DNA from 4 places in the Phytopseudomonas flavescens genome. Region 3 is predicted to be linked to each of the others. Evidence: riboswitches for the same ligand, from Rfam matches in the RefSeq annotation. Region 3 holds a riboswitch; each other region holds the start of a gene.
What was found. A riboswitch is a leader RNA that binds a small molecule or an ion and turns the genes downstream of it on or off. The one in region 3 is predicted to bind cobalamin.
Positions count from the first base shown of each region.

Region 1: it holds a riboswitch for cobalamin, as region 3 does, so the genes downstream of both, cobG (precorrin-3B synthase) here and FHR27_RS20410 (CbtB domain-containing protein) in region 3, are expected to answer to the same signal.
Region 2: it holds a riboswitch for cobalamin, as region 3 does, so the genes downstream of both, FHR27_RS02405 (TonB-dependent receptor) here and FHR27_RS20410 (CbtB domain-containing protein) in region 3, are expected to answer to the same signal.
Region 4: it holds a riboswitch for cobalamin, as region 3 does, so the genes downstream of both, cobO (cob(I)yrinic acid a,c-diamide adenosyltransferase) here and FHR27_RS20410 (CbtB domain-containing protein) in region 3, are expected to answer to the same signal.

Region 1 is NZ_JACBYV010000001.1:4,681,570-4,685,506, reverse strand. Features, by position in the region: gene FHR27_RS20965 (bifunctional cobalt-precorrin-7 (C(5))-methyltransferase/cobalt-precorrin-6B (C(15))-methyltransferase) at 1-676, opposite strand, end outside; cobalamin riboswitch at 812-1,149, shown strand; gene cobG (precorrin-3B synthase) at 1,246-2,601, shown strand; gene FHR27_RS20955 (precorrin-8X methylmutase) at 2,598-3,230, shown strand; gene FHR27_RS20950 (precorrin-2 C(20)-methyltransferase) at 3,230-3,937, shown strand, end outside.
Region 2 is NZ_JACBYV010000001.1:567,590-571,526, forward strand. Features, by position in the region: gene FHR27_RS02395 (L-talarate/galactarate dehydratase) at 1-325, opposite strand, end outside; gene FHR27_RS02400 (LacI family DNA-binding transcriptional regulator) at 619-1,662, opposite strand; cobalamin riboswitch at 1,777-1,981, shown strand; gene FHR27_RS02405 (TonB-dependent receptor) at 2,092-3,937, shown strand, end outside.
Region 3 is NZ_JACBYV010000001.1:4,549,032-4,552,968, reverse strand. Features, by position in the region: gene cobM (precorrin-4 C(11)-methyltransferase) at 1-299, opposite strand, end outside; gene FHR27_RS20420 (cobalamin biosynthesis protein) at 427-834, opposite strand; gene FHR27_RS20415 (CbtA family protein) at 831-1,550, opposite strand; gene FHR27_RS20410 (CbtB domain-containing protein) at 1,561-1,746, opposite strand; cobalamin riboswitch at 1,847-2,048, opposite strand; cobalamin riboswitch at 2,167-2,350, shown strand; gene cobW (cobalamin biosynthesis protein CobW) at 2,447-3,496, shown strand; gene cobN (cobaltochelatase subunit CobN) at 3,569-3,937, shown strand, end outside.
Region 4 is NZ_JACBYV010000001.1:2,311,167-2,315,103, reverse strand. Features, by position in the region: gene FHR27_RS10210 (NAD-dependent deacylase) at 1-320, shown strand, start outside; gene FHR27_RS10205 (C40 family peptidase) at 375-1,007, shown strand; gene FHR27_RS10200 (C40 family peptidase) at 1,144-1,671, shown strand; cobalamin riboswitch at 1,805-2,036, shown strand; gene cobO (cob(I)yrinic acid a,c-diamide adenosyltransferase) at 2,183-2,809, shown strand; gene FHR27_RS10190 (cobyrinate a,c-diamide synthase) at 2,806-3,937, shown strand, end outside.

The sequences.
Region 1 (3,937 bases), 130 kb from region 3:
GATAGGCATCGTCCGGCAGGCCCGGCGTGAGCGGCAAGCGCATGGCGTCATCACCGGCCACGCAGTCGATCGCCACCAGATTCAGATCAGCGGAGCGAGCCAGCGACCAGCCATCAGCCAGGCCATCGATACGCCGCTCGCGCTCACCGCCCAGGTGTTCGAAGACGCTCAGCCGACTGGGGCCGAAACCACGCTCGCGCAACAATCCGGCGATGGCCGCCGGGCTCTCGCCATCGTTGCTCAGGACCAGCAGGCGCACGCCGGGATGGATCTGCGTATTGAGCGCCGCCAGCGGGCGGCCAACCAGCGACACCAGAGGCGTGCTCTGCAACGGCCAGCCCAGGCGAGCCGCCGCCAGCGAGCAGGAAGAAGGCGCCGGCAGAATGTGCAGTTCCTCGCTCGGCAGCTCACGGGCCAGGCTGGCACCGACACCAAAGAACATCGGGTCACCGCTGGCCAGCACGCAAACCGGCGTGCCGCGGCGCTCGAGTACCGGGGCCAGGGAAAACGGCTTCGGCCAGGGCAGGCGTGTGGCACGGATACAGTGCGGCAACAGTGCCAGTTGGCGCTCGCTACCGAACACCTGCTCGGCGGCCAGCAACGCATGCCGCGCCGCCTTGCCGAGGCCGGGGTAGCCGTCTTCGCCAATGCCCACGACGGTCAGCCAGGGTGTCATGCGTTTTTCCTCATCCTAGAAACAGCCATAAGCTGCAAGCCTCAAGCGACAAGCCAACGAGTCGTCAGCAACCTGTTTCCGGCTTGGCGCTTGCCGCTGATCCACACGGCTTTTCATCCGGGTGGGCAAAGCGGGCATAATAGCGCCTTCGTCGGTGTCCGTCGGCTGCGTGGTACGTAGGCGCGGGCCTAAGAGGGAACACGATATAAAACGTGTTCAATATCTAGCGAGCTAGAGCCATGCAAGGCAGAAAGGGGCGAGAAAGCGGAGTTTACGACTGTAAATGAGCATTTCGAGTCGCTTTCTAACGCAGCAGGGCCGACGCGCAGCAGATATTGAGCAGGTTTTCAGCCGTGGCTGCCCCCGCAACTGTTGCAGCGAGCGCCTGTGCCAATCGCCACTGGGAAACCGGGAAGGCCGGCCACGCGCCATGACCTGCGAGCCAGGAGACCTGCCGACGGATTCAGTCGCATGTGCCCACACCGGGCGGGGTGTCCCGGTGATAGAAGCTCGTCCTTCTCTGGCCTATCCTCGAACGGATGCCCATGTGACCCGACCCCGGTGATCCGTTGAAACAGGCTTTTTGCATTCCATCCCCTGCTGTTCGCCCCTCGGCCTGTCCGGGGTTGCTGCGTATCGTGCAGGCGAAGGACGGCGGCATCTGCCGGATCAAGCTGGCCTGCGGGCGCCTCGATGCCACCGGAGCTGAGCGCATCGCCAGGGCCGCACAACGCCATGCAGGCGGCGTGATCGAAGCCACCAACCGCGCCAACCTGCAGATCCGCGGCATCCACGCCGGCAGTGAAGACGCGTTGATCGGCGAGTTGCTGGCCGCCGGCCTCGGCCCGCGCTCACCCGCTGCCGACGATGTGCGCAACCTGATGGTCAGCCCGGCCGCAGGCGTGGATCCGCAAGCGCTTGTGGATATCTCGCCACTGGCCATGCAGTTGCTGGCGACGCTGGAAAACACAGCGCATCTGCATGCCCTGTCGCCGAAGTTCGCCCTGCTGCTCGACGGCGGCGAACGCCTCGCGATGCTCGAACACCCCCACGATATATGGCTCAGCGCGCTGCCGCTGAACGGCGGTATCGGCTATGCATTCGGGCTGGCCGGCTGCCCGCCCTTCGCAGAAGAAGATGCAGCCGCGTTGGCTGTCGTGCCGCAAGCCTCTGCTCACGAACTGATCATCGCCTTGCTCGACCTGTTCCTGGAGCTGGCCACGCCAGAGCAGACGCGCATGCGGCATCTGCTGGAAAACCATTCTCCTGCCGATCTGCTGCAGCGTCTGCAGATACGGTTGGGAGATGTGCTGCTGCCTGCAGGCAACTGGCGCCGCACCCCGGCGCAAGACAATGCCCATCTCGGTATCCATGAGCAGCGTCAGCCGGGTCTCGTGCATATCGGCGCCGCCGCTGTGCTCGGTCGGTTGGATGCCGAACAGTTACTCGGCCTGGCAGATCTCGCCCGCCGTTACGGTGATGGCAGCATGCGTCTGACGCCCTGGCAAAGCGTATTGCTGACCAATATCCCCGAGACGGCTGCCGATGCAGTCATGCACAGCCTGCACGCACTCGGCCTGCTGACCGATGCCAGCGCGCCGCTGACCCGTATCATCGCCTGCACCGGCGCCAGCGGCTGTGCCAAAGGCCAGGCCGACACCAAGGCCGATGCCCTGCGCCTGGCCGACCGGCTACCCGCTGGCAGCGGGCAGCCGGGCATTCACCTCACGGGATGCAGCCGCTCCTGCGCCGCCGCCCATCGCACACCCTTCACCTTATTGGCTGTGGCCGAGGGTCGTTACGACCTGTTCGCCCGCCAACCGCTCGGCACCGGCTTCGGCCAATTGCTGGGCCACCACCTGACACCTGACGAAGCCGCCGAATTGCTGGCCTCGCTCACCGCTACCCGGAGTTTCACCCGATGACCGATTACATCCGCGATGGTCAGGAGATCTATCGCCATTCCTTCTCCATCATCCGCGCCGAGGCCGACCTGAGCGCCATTCCGGCGGATCTCGAGAAGCTCGCGGTGCGGGTCATCCACGCCTGCGGCATGGTCGATGTGGTGCAGGATCTACGCTTCTGCGCGGGTGCCGGTGCGGCCGGCCGCCAGGCCCTGGCCAATGGCGCGGCGATTCTCTGCGACGCGCGCATGGTTGCCGAAGGGGTGACGCGCACGCGCCTGCAGGCCGGCAATCCGGTGATCTGCACCCTCAACGATGCCGGCGTACCGGAGCTGGCCAAGAAGCTCGGCAATACCCGCTCGGCGGTAGCCCTGGAGCATTGGCGCGAGCATCTCGAAGGCTCGGTGGTGGTGATCGGCAACGCCCCCACCGCGCTGTTCTATCTGCTCGACATGCTCGCTGCAGGCGCCCCCAAACCAGCGCTGATTCTCGGCTTCCCGGTGGGCTTCGTGGGCGCTGCTGAGTCCAAGGACCTGCTCGCCAGCACCTTCGCCGAGCATGGCGTGCCCTACGTGATCGTGCAGGGCCGTCGGGGCGGTAGCGCCATGGCCGCCGCCGCGGTCAACGCCCTGGCCACGGAGGTCGAATGATGACCGGCATGGACCGCCCCGGCAAAGGCCGCCTGCTGGGCCTGGGCGTTGGCCCGGGCGACCCCGAGCTGATCACCCTCAAGGCCCTGCGCCTGCTCAAGTCGTCACCCGTGGTCGGCTACTTCGTGGCCAAGGCCAAGGCCAATATCGGCCAGGGTGGCAACGCCTTCGGCATCATCGAAGGTCACCTGGACGACAGTCAGCAGCGCCTGCCACTGGTCTACCCGGTGACCACCGAAAAGCTCGAGCCGCCGCTGTCCTACGAGGACGTGATCAGCGACTTCTACGACACCTGCGCCGCCCAGGTCGCCGAGCACCTCGACGCGGGCCGCGACGTGGCGGTGATCTGCGAAGGCGACCCGTTCTTCTACGGCTCCTACATGTACCTGCATGACCGCCTGGCCGAGCGCTACGAGGCTCAGGTGATCCCCGGCGTGTGCTCGATGCTCGGTAGCGCGGCGGTGCTCGGCGTTCCCCTGGTGTACCGCAACCAGAGCCTGTCGGTGCTTTCCGGTGTGCTGCCCGAAGACGAGCTGCGCGAGCGCCTGCGTGATGCCGAAGCCGCCGTGGTGATGAAGCTCGGCCGCAACTTCGAGAAGGTCCGCCGGGTGCTGCAGGACCTCGGCCTGCACGACCGTGCTCACTACGTGGAGCGGGCGACCATGGCCAACCAGCGCATCGTGCCGCTGGATGAAGTCGAACCCATG
Region 2 (3,937 bases), 4.0 Mb from region 3:
AAGCGCCGGCCCAGCACAGCTTGGTCCAGAGCTTCTGGATATCGCTGGGGTTTTCGCCGATCAGTGCCGGGGCGATTTCTTGGGCATGGGCGAACTGGCCGGGGCCGCCCGCGCGTTTCGAATAACTGAAGCCAAGGCCGCGATGGCCATCCTTGCTTTCGATCTCCACGAACAGCATGGCGATCTCGGTCATCGGCTTTTGCCGTCCGGTCAGCACCTTGGCGTCGCTGATCGGGTTGGCCAGGGGCAGGAAAACTGAAGCGATACGAATCCAGGCGATCTGATCCTGGTCTGCACAGCCTTGGGAAAGGGGTTGTTCGCTCACATTGATTACCTCGCTTGACGTTTTTGTTGGTGCCGCCAGGTGGTTCAAATCACTGACGTGAATCCGGACGTTAAGCTGATTAGGTAATCATTCAAGGGAATGGGCAGAGCTTCAGGGCTGCTTCAAGGCGATAGCGGCCGTTCGTAGTCGGGCGCCAATTGGTGGGCTGAAGCCCACCCTACGGTTAGATGCGCGGCTGTAGGGTGGGCTTTAGCCCACCAAATCGAAGGTCCGCTTTCGCCACTAAACAGCCAAAGCCGAGTGAATTAGGTGCTGGATATGTGAGTCGACTCTCACGCACTTTGCCGTTCAACAATGCTAAAGCCGGTATCGATGCGTACTTTCACCGGCTCTTCATGGGGGTGATCGAGGCGTTGCACCAGCGCGCGGGCGGCCTGCACGCCGATGTCCGCGCCGTTGATGCACACGGTGGAGAGGGCGGGGTGCAGGTGCGCGGCGCTGCTCAGATCACCAAAGCCCATCACGGCCAGATCCTGCGGCACGCGAATGCCCAGCTCGGTGGCTTCCTCGAGTATGCCGTGGGCCAGGGTATCGGAACTGCACACCACCACATCGGGGCGCTCGCCACCGGCCAGCAGGCGCTGCAGGCCTTCGCGCCCGAGGTTCACCGTGGCCGGTGGCGGCAACACCACGCGAGGCACCTCGGCAATGCCCTGGCTCGCCAGTTCGCCGATCAGGCTTTCGCAGCGGCGGTGGCCGCGGGGGTCATCCAGGGTCACCACGGCGAAACGTCGATAGCCCTTGCCCGTCAGGTAGCGCGCGGTGGCCACTCCGACCGCCTCGTGGGAGAAACCCACCAGCATGTCCAGCGGCCGCGGCGCGAGATCCCAGGACTCGACGATGGGAATGCCCGAACGCGACAGGCGTGTGCGGCTGGCCTTGGTGTGCAGGGTGCCGGTCAGCACGATGCCATCGGGACGGCGCCGCAGGATGGCGTCGAGCAACTGCTCTTCGCGTTCGGCGCTGTAGTTGGTCAGGCCGATCAGCGTCTCGTGGCCGGCTTCGGTGAGGGTGTCGATCAGTGCCTGCACCGTGTCCGAGAAGATCGAGTTGGCAACCGTGGGCACCAGCAGGGAAATCAGCCGGCTGCGCTGTTCGGCCACGCCAGTGAGCATGGCCGGCACGTAGCCGGTCTTGTGCACGGCTCGAAAGACCTTTTCGCGCAGTTCGGGGCGGACGATCTCCGGCTGGTTGAGCGTACGCGACACGGTGATCGGCGAAACCCCGGCGACCTTGGCCACGTCCGCCAGCGTCGGCGGCTTGCTTGGGGCACTAGAGGAGCGCCTGCCGGTCGCTCGATCATCGTCTCGCTGCATCCTGTGTTTCCTGGCCAACCCGAGTCGGGCGATGTTATCCCAGCAGGCGATGCCTTGGTGCACGGATCGCGGCAACTGCATGGCGATGATTGACGGCTCGACGCTTGGATGGTCAGATGCGCGCCAGTTTCAGGTGTCCCATGCCGCCGTGCATGGGGTGAAACGGGAAGCCGGTTCGTCATGAACATGATCAGTCCGGCGCTGCCCCCGCAACGGTATGCGAGCGAAGCATTCGAATGACCACTGTGCCACGGCATGGGAAGGTGAATGCTTCATGACCCTCGCGAGCCCGGAGACCGGCCCGAAACTTCAGTTTGGCAAACCCGCGGTGGGCGGGCGCAGGCCGGTTTCCGTGGGCTTCGTACGCCTGCGATTCCCTATGCGTTGTTCCCTCCGGGATTCATTCATTCCTGTTTCGAGTGGAACGACATGTCCCGATCTTCTCTGTTCTATGCCCTGTCGGGCAAATCCCTGCGCGTGGGCCTGGTGCCCTGCGTGCTGTTCGCCATGCCCGTGCAGGCCGCCGAGTCGGACGAGCCCTTGGCCTTGCCGTCGACGGCGATCACCGGCACAGCCGACGAGTCGTCGCAGCCGCCTGATCTGCACACGCCAACCACCTCCGGTTCGCGCCTGGGGCTCACCCCACTGAAAACGCCGGCAAGCACCAGCAGCCTCAGCGGTGCGCAAGTGCGTGGCCGCAATAACCTCACCGTACAGGACGCCGTGACCCGCACACCGGGCATCACCACGATCGGTACGCCCGGCAACGGTGGCACCGCGCTGTCGGCTCGCGGTTTTTCCGGGCATGCCTCGACCATGCAGCTGTACGACGGTACCCGCCAGTACATCGGCGCTGGCACCGTGACTTTTCCGGTCGATACCTGGTCGGTGGAGCGTCTCGACGTGCTGCGTGGCCCGGCTTCGGTGCTCTATGGCGAGGGCGCGACCGGTGCGGTGATCAACGTCATCCCGAAGAAGCCCTTCACGGGTGAGGTCCGCAATCAACTGCGCTTGGGGTATGGCAGCGATGATCGTCGCCAGGCTGCGCTGGACAGCGGTGGCTCGCTGAACGACGCCTTGAGTTACCGCTTCACCCTCAACCAGCAGGCCAGCAACGGCTGGGTCGACCGTGGCGATTCCGAGAGCCTGGCACTCAGCGCGGCGTTGCGCTGGGACGCCAGTGACGACCTGAGCTTCACCCTGTCCCACGATCATGCCGATCAGCAGCCGATGCGCTACCTGGGCACGCCGCTGGTCGATGGCCGTTTTCGCGAGAGCCTGCGTGAGCGCAACTACAACGTCGCTGACGCCGATATTCAGTACCACGACCAGATCACCCGTCTGGTCACCGACTGGCAGATCAGCGACACCCTCAGTGCCAGCAACCAGCTCTACTACATCAAGACCCAGCGCTACTGGCGCAATGCCGAGGCCTATCGCTGGCAGCCGGGTGATCTGGTCGAGCGTGGCGATTTCTGGCGCATCAAGCACACTCAGGAACAGGTGGGTGATCGCCAGAGCTTCACCCTCGACCATCCGCTGTTCGGGCTCGACAGCCGCAGCGTCGTGGGTGTCGATTACAACCGCATCCGTTTCGCCCGCCATCACGATTTCGACAACAGCCTTGGCGATGTCGTAACGCTGGCACAGTCCGGCGGCGGCTCGTATCTGAGCAATGATCGCTACCGGCCGCGGGAGCTCAACCAGGCCAGGCAGTTCTCGTTGTTCGCCGAGAACCGTACCCAGCTCACCGAGCGCCTGTCTCTGGTCACCGGCGTGCGCCGTGATCAGGTGCATATCGATCGCACCGCGTTAGACGATGACTCGCGTGTCGATCGCAGCTTGAGCGGCGATAACTGGCGCGCCGGGCTGGTCTTCGAACTGACCCCGGAACTGTCGCTCTATGGGCAGTACGCCACCAGCACCGAGGGCGTGAGCAACCTGCTCACGCTGAGCCCGACCCAGCAGCAGTTCGACCTGAGCGAGGCGCGCCAGACCGAGTTCGGCCTCAAGCACGCATTCTGGGAGGGACGTGGCGAGTGGACACTGGCCGCCTATCACATCGTCAAGGAGAAGCTGCTCAGCCGTGCCACGCCAGCGGCACCGACCGAGCAGATCGGCCAGCAATCTTCCGATGGTCTGGAAGCCACGCTGGAGCTGGCGCTGGGGCAGGGCTGGCAGGTCTCTGCCAACGCCGCACTGGTGCGTGCCGAGTACGACGACCTCACCGAAGCCGGTGGTGACCGCAGTGGCAATCGCCCGACCGATGTGCCGC
Region 3 (3,937 bases):
CTCAGGGCGCGCAGGTGACGAATCTGCTCACCGATGGCGCCGTACAGCGATGGGTCTCCCGAATGCACCCGTGCCACGTCTTCGCCGCGTGCATGGGCCGCCTGCAGCAGGGCGACGATTTCATCGAGATGCAATTCGGCGGTGTTCACCACCAGGCTGGCCTGATGGCCGTCGAGCAACGCTTCCGGCACCAGGGAACCGGCGTAGAGAATTACCGGGCAGGAGCGAATCAGGCGCTGGCCCTTCACGGTGATCAGTTCGGGGTCGCCGGGGCCGGCGCCGATGAAGTAGACGGTCATGCGAATCCTGGGTGTAGGGTGGAAGACGCTTTTCTCTTCCACCGTGTTGTTCGGCTTATCCGGTCATTCGGCGGGGGATCGCCATCCGGCGGATCGAGAAAGCGTGGACTACGCGTCCCGATCCACCCTACGGATCGCTGCGGGCAACGGCCAGTGTGGCGTTGGCGCTCTTGCGCTTGGTTATCCACAGGCGAGCGGGGCGATTGCTCAAGCGCTCGACCAAGGCCAGGGCGCTGGCTTCGGCAACGCTCGGGCTGCCAGTGACATGCAGGGCGATGGCCGAGGTCTGGCTCAGGCGCTCATGGTAACCCGTCAGCGCATCGGTGGGCAGGAAGCTGATGGGCAGGCCCAGATGCTCGGCCAACTGCAGCAACCCGGGCTCGTCAGCCTTGTGGTCGCTGCTGGCCAGCGCCGTCAGCTCGGCAGTGCTCGAGCCATGCTCGGCCAGCGTATCGTCGAGCAAGGCCAGCAGCTCGCTCAGCGAACACCCGCGCCGGCAACCCAGGCCGGCGACGAGGGTCGAGCGCTCGTTCATTCTGCGTGTCGAGTGCGGCCATGGAACCAGGCGGCAGCCAGCCCCAGAGCAGCCCAGAACGCAGCGTTGGTGAGCAGCGAGGCAAGGATGAATTCGTGCTCCAGCGCTTCGGGTGCCAGGCTTTCATGCACCTCAGGCTGCGGTGCGCCGATCACATGGGGCAGCGCCAGAATCACCAGGCCAAGTATGCGCAGCAGCCAGTTGCCGCCAAATGCCAGCAGCGCCAGGCCTGCAGCGGTCGAAGCTGCGGTACCGATCCACCAGTACTGGCGCAGCAGCAATTCGGCCGCAGCGGTACCTGGCAGCTCCGGCGGCAAGCCGCTCGAGGGCGCGAGCACGAAAGTGGCGAAACCGGCCAGGCCCCAGAGCAGGCCCTGCCAGGTTCTCTCGGGGGCGCGCAGGGTGAACAGGCCGGCGAGCATCAGCGCGAAGCCCACACCTACCACCAGGTTGCTCAAGCCTGTGGATAACAGCCGTTGCCAGCCATCTTCCGGTGCCCATGCTTCACCGTCATGGCTGTGAGCGCCAGCGGCGCCATGATCGTGAGCGGCGCTTGCGGTGTCGTGGTTGTGTTCGATGCTGGCCGCGGGCTCGACGACTTCGAACGTCTCGGCATGCAGGATCAGCGGGGTTATCCACAGGCTCTGCAGCAAGGTCAGCACGATGGCAGCGAGCAGGCCGGCGAAGCCTGCGGTCTGGGCGATGCGCTTGATCATCCTGGCGTCCTCAGTGGCACGGGAACGCGGCGCTATGCCGGGTATCGTGGGCCGCATTGTGCAAGGCTTCGACGTGGGAGAAGCCGGCGAAGAAGATCAGCACGGCGCCCAGCACGCAGCTGCCAACGGCAAGCAGAATACGCTGTGACAGGGGAAGTGCAGGTGCGCTGGAGTGCGAGATGGCGCTGCTGGACATGGTCGTGAACCTTCACTATGAGGTGAACGGCACAGCAGGGACGCAGCGAGCCCGCCCGCATAACGGGCAGCTATCGGCGCGTGCCCGCCCACCGCGGGTTGCCAAACAGAGGATTCAGGCCGGTCTCCGGGCTCACGATGATCACTGGGCAGTGATAAGGATCGGCCTTCCCATGCTTTCGCACAGTGGCCACGACGATCCTGACATTCGCTTACCGTTGCGGGGGCAGCGCCGGACTCGAACCGGCTTCCCGTTTCACCTCACGCACGGCGGCGTGAGACACCTGAAACAACCGCGCAAGAACACCACGAAGCGGCAAGTGCGTCAATATGTTGCAGATTCAGGCTCTGTGGACGTTTCAGCACGACCGCGTTGAAACGTCCACGGACCCTAGCGATTGACCGTGTCGCAGGCTCTGCGTAGCCTTGTGCTCTTCGAGGTTCTCCATCGATAGGTATGGAGCTAAGAGGGAACACGGCAAGCCGTGGCTGCCCCCGCAACTGTAAGCAGCGAGCGCATCGCCAATCGCCACTGGGAAACCGGGAAGGCCGGCTACGCGCCATGACCTGTGAGCCAGGAGACCTGCCTCGATAACGCTTTCGACAACCGGGCGGGGTGATCCGGTGATGCCTTCGCCAGCCTCGGCTGGCGCCTGCCATCCTATTGCCCGCTCGCCGTTCATTCAGACGCAGGGCCAATCATGAAAACGCTCGCCAAACTACCCGTCACCATCGTCACCGGCTTTCTCGGTGCTGGTAAGACCACCTTGCTGCGGCACATGCTTGAAAACGCCGAGGGCCGTCGCATTGCGGTGATCGTCAACGAGTTCGGTGAACTGGGTATCGACGGTGAGATCCTCAAGCAATGCACCATCGGCTGCACCGAGGAAGAAGCCAACGGTCGGGTTTTCGAACTGGCCAACGGCTGTCTGTGCTGCACCGTGCAGGAAGAGTTCTTCCCGGTGATGCGCGAACTGGTGGAGCGTCGCGGCGACCTCGACCATATCCTGATCGAAACCAGCGGCCTGGCCCTGCCCAAGCCGCTGGTCCAGGCCTTCAACTGGCCGGAAATCCGCAACGCCTGCACCGTCGATGCGGTGATCACCGTGGTCGACAGCCCGGCGGTGGCTGCCGGCACCTTCGCTGCCTTCCCCGATCAGGTCGATGCCCAGCGTAAGCTCGATCCCAACCTCGATCATGAGTCGCCCCTGCACGAACTGTTCGCCGACCAGCTGGCGAGCGCCGATCTGGTGATCCTCAACAAGGCCGATCTGCTCGATGCCGAGACCCTGGCAGCGGTGCGCGCCGAAGTCGGCGAAGAGCTGCCGCCAGCGGTCAAGGTGGTGGAGGCCCATGGCGGCTCGTTGCCGCTCAATGTGCTGCTGGGCCTGAACAGCGAGACCGAGTTGCATATCGAAGGTCGTCGCACCCACCATGACGATGAAGGCGACGACCACGATCACGACGAGTTCGACTCGTTCCACGTGGAACTACCGGAAGCCGATGAAGCCCGCCTGCTGGCCGCGCTGAAGGATGTGGTCGGCAAACACGGCATCCTGCGCATCAAGGGTTTCGTCGCCGTGCCGAACAAACCCATGCGTCTGCTTCTGCAAGGGGTCGGCCTGCGTTTCGACAAGCATTTCGACCGCGCCTGGAAGGCCGATGAAGCGCGGGTTACCCGCCTGATCGTGATCGGCCAGGAGCTCGACCACACGGCCATCGCGGCTGAGCTGAAAGCTGCGCTGGTATAACCATGATCGCCCGCAAGGGGCTCCTGCGGTTCGCGTAGGAGCCCGCTTGCGGGCGATGCCTTAGGCGAGAATATGCACCTCCTGCGCACCCAGCCCGGCCAGTCGCTGCCGGCCGACAGCATCGCCGACCTCGGCCAGACCCCCGCCGAGCTGGTGGTGCTGTGCACCGGTGATTCGCACCTGTCGCTGCTGGCCGAGGTCGCCCGTCATCTGCCCGAGGATTACCCCAGCCTGCGCCTGGCCAGCCCGGCGCAGCTGAGTAACAACGCCTCGGTGGACTTCTACGTCGAGAAGGTCCTGCAGCATGCCAAGGTCATTCTGATTTCCGTGCACGGCGGTGTCAGTTACTGGCGCTATGGCATCCAGCGGCTGGTGGAGCTGGCGGGGCAGGGCAAGACGCTGATTCTCGTGCCTGGCGACGACAGCCCCGATCCGGAATTG
Region 4 (3,937 bases), 2.2 Mb from region 3:
CGCTGTGCGGCAATTGCGGTGGCGTACTGCGTCCGCCGGTGACGCTGTTCGGCGAGATGTTGCCGGAAGACGCCGTCGGTCGCCTTTATGCGCAACTGGAGAAGGGTTTCGATCTGGTGATCAGCGTCGGCACCAGTGCCAGCTTTCCTTATATAGTCGAGCCGCTGCTGCGCACGCGACAGGCGGGCGGGGTGACGGTGGAGGTCAATTTGTCGCAGAGCGAGGTCAGCGATCTGGTTGACTTCAGGCTGGAAGAAAGGGCCTTAGATGTTTTTCCGGAACTACTGAGTCACATCGTTACTCATAATATTTGCAAATGATCCCGTTAGTGGGCATAGTCGCGGCTGTTCATTTTTCACGCCACGGTCGTGCCCATGCGCAAACGCTTCGCACCCCTCGTGCCTCTCGCACTTACGATGGTTCTCGCCGCCTGCGCTAACCATGCTCCACAATCCCAGATCGATGCCCCGGCCCAGGCTTCGTTGCCTGCCAGGCCAGTGGTTGCAGCGCCTGTTCTGGATCGCAACGATGTCGTCGAAGACGATGCGGTTGCCGACTTCGCCGACCACGCACCTTACGAGCTGCCACAACTGGCGGACAGCGTCCTCGAAAAAGGCCTCTCGCTGATCGGCACCCGTTACCGTTTCGGTGGCAATTCGGTGAAAACCGGTTTCGACTGCAGTGGTTTCATCGGCTATCTGTTCCGTGAAGAGCTGGGCATGGAACTGCCGCGCTCGACGCGTGAAATGATCAACATCGACGCCCCGCTGGTCGAGCGCAAGGCCCTGGAGCCGGGTGATCTGGTGTTCTTCAGTACCAACGGTCGCGGTCGTGTCAGCCATGCCGGCATCTATCTGGGCGATGATCAGTTCATCCATTCCTCCAGCAGCCGCAGCGGTGGGGTGCGTATCGACAGCCTGGACGATCGCTACTGGAAGCGCACGTTCATCGAGGCCAAGCGCGTCCTGGCTCTGGCGCCGACCGAGCACCTGGCGTCCCAGCACTGAGGCCTGAATGCCCGATCTGTCCGGATCGGGCAACATCTTGATAGTTTTCAAGCGACTGCAGCATAAAGCTAAAGCTTGCACTGCAGTTGTGAACGGGGCAGAGTAGGGCGCATTCAGGCTCCAGGATCGTCCGTCCATGACTGCCACCATCCGCATCGCCTTCCTGCTGCTCGCTGCACTGCTCAGTGCATGTTCCAGTCGCGCCCCCGTACCCGCTCCGCAGCCTGTGGTGATCGCGCCCGCTCCTGGCAATTATCAGGGCGGCGCCGACGACGTGCTGTTCCGTGCCCTGGGGCTCGTCGGTACGCCATACCGCTACGGCGGCAACACACCGGCCAGTGGTTTCGACTGCAGTGGGCTGATCGGCTATGTGTACCGTGATGCCGCAGGCATCCAGTTGCCTCGCTCCACCCGGGAGCTGATCAGCATGCGCGCCCCAGTGGTTGGCCGCGATGCCCTGCGCAGTGGCGATCTGGTGTTCTTCGCCACCAACGGTGGCCGGCAGGTCAGTCATGCCGGTATCTACGTCGGCGAAGGGCGCTTCGTGCATGCACCTTCTTCGGGCGGCACCGTGCGTCTGGACAGTCTCGGCAACAGCTATTGGCAGCGCACCTATATCGAAGCGAAGCGGGTGTTTCCGGTCGAGCTGGCCAGCCATCCCTGAGCGCCAGGCCAGCGTCCGCTGCAGCTCGGCCATGCTCCTTTGAGACCGCCCTGGGACCCTGCGTGGCTCTGGCTCGCCTGCCAGGGAGGCGGATTCTGAGTCTTCGATTGACGCTGAGGCGGCCAATCCTTACCCTTCGCGGCTTGCTTCAGGTGTCCCCGGTTTCGGCCGGGGGTGAAACTGGGAAGTCGGTGCGCCGCTGTTTCAATAGGCAGGCAAGGCCGACGCTGCCCCCGCAACGGTAAACGAGTCCAACCACGCTTCTCGCCACTGTATCGTCGATACGGGAAGGTCGCGTCGGTGTCCGCATTCTGCTGAGTGCGGTGCTCGCAAGCCCGGAGACCGGCCTGTCGCTTTTCCAGGTTTGCGCGGTGGGCGCGGCCGGTGCGCGGCCGACCCGGTCAGCTCCTGCCTGCTCCTGTGTGATTCCTTCATCGTCTGGCCTGAACCCGGTTTCCTGCCCGACCGTTTCACTGGCGTGTGCCGCGCGGCCTCGCGCAAAGGAGATCCCATGACCCCATCCCCAAGCCGAGAATCAGCAGAGCGCGACGCGCGGCACAACGCCCGCATGGCGCGCAAGAAAGCCCTGATGGACGAAAAGATCGCCCAGGCTCAGGACGAGTACGGCCTGCTGCTGGTGCACAGCGGCAATGGCAAGGGCAAGAGCAGCTCGGCCTTCGGCATGGTCGCCCGCGCGCTGGGGCATGGTCTCAAGGTCGGCGTGGTGCAGTTCATCAAGGGCGGCATGGCCACCGGTGAGGAGCACTTTTTCCGCCGCTTTCCCGATGAAGTCAGCTACCACGTGATGGGCGAGGGCTACACCTGGGACACCCAGGATCGTCAGCGGGACATCGAGAAGGCCGTTCAGGCCTGGGAGGTCGCCCGGCAACTGCTGAACGACCCGCAGATCGCCCTGGTGGTACTGGACGAGCTGAACATCGCCCTCAAGCACGGTTACCTGGACGTGGATGTGGTGCTGCGTGACATCGAGTCGCGCCCCGAGCTGCAGCACGTCGTGGCTACCGGCCGTGGCGCGCCACCGGCGCTGCTAGAGGCCGCGGATACCGTTACCGAAATGACGCTCGTGAAGCATGCCTTCAAGTCCGGCGTGAAAGCACAGAAAGGCGTGGAGTTTTGAGCGTTACAGCGTCTGTATCCGATGCGGGTGAGCGCGCGTCGCGCCACTGTCCGGCACTGTTGATCGCTGCGCCGGCCTCGGGGCAGGGCAAGACCACCGTCACTGCGGCCCTGGCACGCCTGCACACCCGGCAGGGCAAGCGGGTGCGGGTGTTCAAGTGCGGGCCTGACTTTCTCGATCCAATGATCCTCTCCCGTGCCAGCGGCCACCCGGTTTATCAGTTGGATCTGTGGATGGTTGGCGAGGCCGAGAGCCGCCGCCTGCTGTGGGAAGCCGCTGGCGAGGCGGACCTGATCCTCATCGAAGGTGTGATGGGGCTGTTCGACGGCTCGCCATCCGCCGCCGACCTGGCCCGCCGCTTCGGGGTTCCGGTGCTGGGGGTGATCGATGGCTCCGCCATGGCCCAGACCTTCGGGGCACTGGCCGTCGGCCTGGCCAGCTATCAGCCGGATCTGCCGTTCTCCGGTGTGCTCGGCAATCGCGTCAATCCCGGGCGCCATAACGATCTGATCCGCGACAGCCTGCCAGCCTCGATCCGCTGGTACGGCTCTTTGCCGCGTAGCGCCGCGATCGAATTGCCGAGCCGCCACCTGGGCCTGGTGCAGGCCGCCGAGCTCGCCGACCTCGATGTGCGTCTGGATACCGCTGCCGATGCTCTGGCACAGACCGCAACGGTTACCCTGCCGCCACCAGTGACCTTCGCTGCGCCGTCGATTGCAGCGCCATTGCCGCTGCTGGAGGGCGTGCGCATCGGCGTGGCCCGCGACGCATCCTTCGCGTTCACCTATCAGGCCAATCTCGATCTGCTGGAGCGCATGGGCGCGGCCCTGACGTTCTTCAGTCCGCTGGCAGATCAGAGCCTGCCCGAGGTGGACAGCCTTTATCTGCCAGGCGGCTACCCGGAGCTGCATCTGCAGGCGCTGGCCACCAACCGTTCGATGATCGAGGCCATCACCGCCCATCAGCGAGCTGGCAAGCCGATTCTCGCCGAGTGCGGTGGCATGCTCTACCTGCTCGACACACTGAGCGACGCGGCAGGCGAACGGGCGGAGCTGGCCGGCTTGGTGCCTGGCCATGCCCAGATGCAGAAGCGCCTGGTCGCCCTCGCGCTGCAGGCGGTCACGTTGC